Linked DNA regions of Pedosphaera parvula Ellin514. The protein of the gene in region 2 interacts with the protein of the main gene of each other region in a pairwise test. Links are inferred from orthologs where the notes say so. Each region holds a gene or a part of one and is shown on either strand. Other genes may lie near its edges. The genes, in order: CFLAV_RS24035 and def.

Evidence for each region.
Region 1: the proteins of def (region 2) and CFLAV_RS24035 interact in binary tests that used the Escherichia coli proteins (3 or more experiments, as listed by UniProt). The link is inferred for Pedosphaera parvula Ellin514 from one-to-one orthologs.

The regions. Positions count from the first base shown.
Region 1 is NZ_ABOX02000042.1:29,122-32,365, forward strand. The notes cover bases 149-3,066. They hold CFLAV_RS24035 (aspartate-semialdehyde dehydrogenase), read left to right. Parts: upstream 149-1,064; coding sequence 1,065-2,069; downstream 2,070-3,066. Other genes in these bases: CFLAV_RS24030 (3-dehydroquinate synthase), read right to left, coding at 149-836; CFLAV_RS24040 (tetratricopeptide repeat protein), read left to right, coding at 2,190-3,066. In the rest of the region: more of CFLAV_RS24030, read right to left, coding at 1-148; more of CFLAV_RS24040, read left to right, coding at 3,067-3,244.
Region 2 is NZ_ABOX02000012.1:146,373-149,398, forward strand. What follows is about bases 224-2,923. They hold def (peptide deformylase), read left to right. Parts: upstream 224-1,135; coding sequence 1,136-1,711; downstream 1,712-2,923. Other genes in these bases: CFLAV_RS11975 (PfkB family carbohydrate kinase), read left to right, coding at 224-1,093; rpoN (RNA polymerase factor sigma-54), read right to left, coding at 1,738-2,923. Also shown: more of CFLAV_RS11975, read left to right, coding at 1-223; more of rpoN, read right to left, coding at 2,924-3,026. UniProt on the Escherichia coli protein: Removes the formyl group from the N-terminal Met of newly synthesized proteins. Requires at least a dipeptide for an efficient rate of reaction. N-terminal L-methionine is a prerequisite for activity but the enzyme has broad specificity at other positions.

The DNA.
Region 1 (3,244 bases), on a different replicon or contig from region 2:
ATTTTATATTCTGAAAGTTGCTCCAGCTTGTGCGCTGCCCAATGTCCGAAGTCGAGCGGGCGGGCTGATCCGAACTCAAACGGGTCGCCCGAACTGGCAATATGATTCAAATGCAGCTCGGCGCAACGACGAATCAAGTGATGCATCGCCATCGGCTGAAATTGAGCCAGCAGACCGGCATCACGCTCGATTTCTTCAAAAAACCCTTTGTCCCGGATCAACGCAACTTTGATTGCTTCCACATAGCCCGCGCGTTTATCGCGGTCCGTAAGCGACAACAGCATGTCGAAATCATTGACCACCGCATAGGGCGGAGTGAAAGTGCCAATAAAATTCTTTTTACCGAAGGCGTTGATTCCATTTTTAACCCCCACACCGGAATCAGCCTGGCTCAAGGTCGTGGTCGGAATACGGATATGCCGAACTCCGCGATGCGCGGTCGAGGCAGCCAATCCCACCATGTCCAATAAAGCCCCTCCCCCAATTGCGATCAGATAAGAATGACGGTCGATGTGATAGCGATCGATGTGAGAGTGAATTTCGGAAACATGGAAATAGGAGTTCTTGGTTCGCTCGCCGCCTTCAATGATCATTGGCGGACAGACCAGCTTTAAGCGTTTGGATGCCGTGGAAAAGTAAGATTCAATCTCCTGAACCAATTCCGGCCGGGACTGAGACAGCGCCTCATCAATTACGACCAGCACACCATGCACCCGCTCATTTTTGTCGCGAGTTAAAACTTCCTGAAGGAGCGGGTTGGCCGGAGCAAAGACCTTCTGCGTGAAAAACACGCGCAGATCAAACCCGACCTGAATTGTCCGATGAATCATCGACATTACCTTATTCTGTGGGATTGGACGCTTCGATTCGAGATTTATTTAATCAAAAAGTGGTGGTGGCCCATCCCAACATCCTTTCGCCGGCGAACTCGGGTTGAATACCGATGATCAACACTTTGGATTTTTATAGGCTGTTCTTAAGGAATTCGTTTTAAAAATACGTAACGGTGGACGATATTTTAGGGATGACTTTCAGGTGGTTTATTGGTATATTCGCCCGCTTTTATGAATCGTAATCCGCATGTAGCAATAGTCGGTGCGACGGGTGCCGTCGGCATCGAAATGATTAAGACACTGGAAAAACGTAATTTTCCCGTGGGCAAGTTGACTTTGCTGGCTTCCGCCCGTTCGGTTGGCAAAAAGCTTAAACTCAAGGAGCAGGAGATTACGGTTCAAGAGCTGACTAAAGATTCTTTCAAGGGGATTGATATCGCTCTGTTCAGTGCAGGTGGCAGCATCTCGAAGGAATTCGCCCCGGCTGCAGTCAAAGCTGGCTGTGTCGTTGTCGATAACTCCAGCTATTTCCGCATGGATGACACCGTTCCCCTGGTTGTTCCGGAAATCAATGGAGCTGATGTTAAAAAGCACAAAGGCATCATCGCCAATCCGAACTGCACGACCGCCATCACTTTGATGGCATTGTATCCACTGCATCAGGCATTTAATGTAAAACGTATTTTTGCATCCAGTTACCAGGCCGTTTCCGGCACTGGCGCCAAGGCGATTGAAGAATTGGAGCGGCAGGTTGGGCAGATCGTCGCCGGCAAAACGGTCACGAAAGAAGTTTACCCACATCAGATTGCTTTCAACGTACTGCCCCATGTGGATTCCTTCCTACCGACAGGTTATACCAAGGAAGAGATGAAGATGGAAAATGAAGGTCGCAAGATCATGCATCATGCCTCCTTCCGCGCCAGTGTCACCTGCGTACGCGTGCCGGTTTATCGCGCTCATTCCATTGCTGTCAGTGCCGAATTTGAGAAGCCTGTCTCTGTGGAGAGTGCCCGACTGGTTCTGTCCAAGGCTCCCGGCCTGGACCTTGTGGATGCTCCCGAAAAAGCTGAATACCCGCTGCCGCTCTACGTGGCTGAGAAGTATAACTGCCAGGTCGGTCGACTCCGCATGGATTGCGCGCTCGACAACGGTCTTTGCTTCTGGGTGGCCGGCGATCAACTGCTCAAGGGCGCTGCGCTCAATGCGGTGCAGATTGCTGAAGAGCTGATCAAATAAAGTCGATAGTCCCTGCCGTCTCAACAACGGTGCGAAATCAAGTTGCCTTTGGTTTAGCCATTGGTAATTGTATAGCGCTACATGTCTTCGACTCCGCCAGGCTACGCAAATGAACGGCGAATGCGAACTCGTCTTTTCCTGATCTTGTTCCTGTTGGTTTGCGCGGTGTTTTATCCCGTACTGAGTGCCGAATTCCTGCCCTGGGACGATGATGCCAATATCTACCTCAATCCACATCTCACCGGCCTGGGCTTGGATCAGCTGAAGTGGATTTCTACGGACACTACTTACGTCTGGCGCTATCAACCACTCTGTTGGTTTACCTGGTCGGCAATAAAGGCGTGCTTTGGCCTTAAACCCTTTTACTTCCACCTGATAGTTTTGCTTTTTCATGCCGCCAATACTGGCCTGGTTTTTTTGCTGATCCATAAGCTGCTTTTGCTGGCCAGAAATGTTGCCAGGGAAACGGCGCCGCCTCAATTTGCGATCTGTGCTGCACTTGGCGCCGCCTTCTGGGGAGTCCATCCGTTGCGAGTTGAAAGTACCGCCTGGGCGGTAGAGTTAGCTTATGTACAGCCGCTTTTTTTCTTTCTCCTTTCCATATTTTCTTATCTGCGGGCAGCCGAGGTGAAGAACCCGAAACTGTACGTGGGTTTAAGCATGCTTCTCTTTATCATTTCCTTGATGAGTTTCCCTCTCGCTCTGGGCGGTTTTGTCGTTTTTTGGGGGCTCAACTTTTTTCCTTTGCGACGGTTGGAATTAGATCCTGCCCGTTGGTTGTCCAGGGAGGCATTCAAAGTCTGGGCGGAGCAATTCGTGTTCCTGGCGATTGCGGTCTTTTTTGGTTGGTTAAACCTCCGTATTCGATCCCATCCTGCCAGCACCATGTGGAGCAATCCCGCAAGTCTGGCGGAATTTGGGTTTGCCTCCAGGGTAATGCAAGGATTCTTCATCTGGGCTTATTACATTTGGAAACCTTTTCTGCCTTTTAATCTTACTCCGGTCCCGATTCAACTGCTTGAATTCAAGCCCCTCGACCTGCCATTCCTATTGAGTGCGATCCTGGTGGTGGGGTTAAGTTTGATTTTGTTTTTGCGACGCCGCCTCTGGCCCGGGATTTTCGTAATATGGATCTGTTATTTAGCGCTCCTGGTTCCAGTGTTGGGCATTTCTGA
Region 2 (3,026 bases):
TGCACAGCAGTTGCTTGCTGCCAGCAATCGCCCTTCAACACTTTCCGCCTTCGTTGGCCTTGATGGCTTTGTCGATGAAATCATTCATGTTGTAGATAAACGTGAAAACGCCGAGAACTATCAGCGTCTTCCCACCATAGCCAAACTCGCCGAACGCCTGCACGGAGCGGCGGGAATGAGCACCAACATTGAGTTGGTAAATCAGGTAATTAAACTCGGTGGTAATGGCCCCATCATGGCCAATGCCCTGGCAAGCTTTGGATTGCGTGTCACCTACCTCGGCACGCTTGGCTATCCCACCTTGCATCCGGTCTTCTCAAACTTTGCCCAACAGGCGGAGGTCTATTCCATCGCTGAACCCGGACACACGGATGCCCTCGAATTTGAAGATGGCAAGATCATGCTGGGCAAACATTATCCTCTGAAGGATGTAACCTGGCCGAATATACAGGCGCGATTTGGCCGGGAGAAATTCGAATCCAAATTTAGGAGTGCTGATTTGGTGGGATTTGTCAATTGGACCATGCTTCCATATATGAGTGATGTTTGGGCTTCGCTTCAGAAAGAGCTCTGCCCCGCTCTGAATGGCAGACGGCGCACCATGTTCATTGATTTGGCTGATCCTGAAAAGAGAACCAGGGAAGACATTTCGCGTGCGCTTCAGTTGATTGCAGGCTTTGAAAAATATTTCGACGTGGTGCTCGGCCTGAATGAAAAGGAAGCTGTCGCAATTGGTGAGGTTGTGGGGGTAAAAACAAGTGATCATTCACCCGAGGGCATGGCCAAACTGACCGCAGAGATAAATCGTTTGGTCCCCGTTAGCACAGTGGTTGTGCATCCAGTTACCTATGCTCTGGCCTCAAGCAAGCAGGTTGTATCATTGGTTGAGGGACCGTACGTGGCCAAACCCCTCATCACAACTGGTGCGGGTGATCATTTCAACTCCGGGTTTTGCCTGGGCAAATTACTCGGTTTTGAAAATGAACTTTGCGTTTTACTCGGTGTAACCACCAGCGGTCACTATGTGCGCACCGCCCACAGCCCCGGCATCAAGGATCTGTTACAGATGCTACAGAACTGGCCTGCAAAATAGGGATTGGCCCAGGCATTTACATCGATACTATCACATCAGCAAATGAGCTTGAAAGTTATCAAATATGGCCACCCTGTTTTGCGTAAAAAGGGTGAAAAGGTCACGCGAGTGACTTCGGAGATCAAACAGTTCATCAAGGACATGTTCGAAACCATGTATGAGTCTCGTGGCATCGGCCTGGCAGCGCAACAGGTCGCCAGGGCGGTCCAAATTACCGTCATCGATGTTCGTGGAATCACCGATCGTCCCTCCACGCTTGAGCTCAATGGCAAGCCAGCCAGTGTGGAGAAGTTTATGCCTTTGGTTTTGATTAACCCGGAAGTAAAACCTGTCGGCCCGAAGGTTGCAGGCACAGAAGGTTGCCTCAGTTTTCCAGAAATTTTCGCCGAAATCACCCGACCGGAAACGGTGGATGTGGTTGCGATGAATGAGAATGGCGAGCGTATCGAATTCCGGGCCGGCGGATTGCTGGCTCGCGCCGTGCAGCACGAAACCGATCACCTCAATGGAATTCTATTCATAGATCGGATGGACACGGAAACGAAACAGGAACTCAAGCCCGAGTTGGAGGAGCTTCAGGCACGCACGAAGGCAGAGCTGAAAAAGTCAAAGGAATAAGGCTTTAAGGCCTGTTCCGCTTTGGCTTAATATACCTTCCGTAAATTGGAAGGTAGAATGTTTAATTCGCTGCGGTATTTCGCAACGGTACGGCGGGCGATTACGATTCCCTTTTCCTGCAGCATTTTGACGATTTCCTGGTCTGAAAGTGGCTTGGTTGTGTCTTCCTTCTTGAACATCTCCGCAATCATGTCCTTCACGCTGGTGTTGGACAGACCTTCGCCGGAAGCAGTCTGGATGCCTGCGGTGAAGAAATACTTCATTTCGAAGATGCCTTGCGGTGTCTGCATGTATTTGCTGGAGACAGCACGACTGACCGTGGTTTCATGTACCCCCACGGCTTCTGCCACTTGCACCATCGTCATTGGTTTCAGCAGGGAAACGCCTTTTTCCATGAACTCGCGCTGACGTTTTACGATTTCAATGGCTATGTTGAGAATTGTTTGCTGCCGTTGATGCAGACTCTTGATGAGGAATTTTCCGGCGCGAATCTTCTCGCGAATATAATTGATTACCTCGGAGGAGTTACCCGATTGCGCCATGAGATCCTTGTATGTGTTGCTGATGCGCAAATGAGGAATCTGCTCATTATTGGTGGTTACCACAAAGTCATCTCCGACCTTGTTTACAAAAACTTCAGGGAGAATGTATTGGTGGTTATCCGCCAGAAAAGCCCGGCCAGGACGAGGCTCCAGCCGTCCGATGCTGGCAATTGCCTCCTGCACTTCATCTACCTCCAACCCCAAACCGCGGGCAATCTCCGGTATGCGCCTTTTGCCCAGCGCGTCCATGTAATCACGAATGATCTTGTATTCAATTGATTCCTGATCACCTGCTCGTTCCAACTGAAGAAGCAGACACTCACGCAGATCTCTGGCACCGACTCCTGGAGGATCAAACGTCTGGATAACCTTCAGAACTTCCTCGATTTTGACCGCCGGGATATTGGTGGAAAAGGAAAGCTCATCAATGTTCGCCTTGAGATATCCGTAGTCATCAATATTGCCAATGAGCATCTCCCCAATCGGCCGCAAATCTTCAGGAAGACCGGATTCCCGAACTTGTTCCAAAAGCACCTCCTGAAGCGAAGTTCCGGCCACCAGGGAATCGAACATGAACTGCCGTTTCTCCTCTTCATCAGCCGACTGGCGTGTAGGAGCATTGGTTGAGGCGTAATGATCGCGCCACTCCTGATCGAGTTGGGATAATTTCTCAAACTCCGCCAAAAACTCCTCGGTTTGAGGATCGGCCTTTTCCGTCGCCGGATCAAAAGTCACATCTGCCGGCGGCTCTGTCGGATCAACGGCTTCAACCT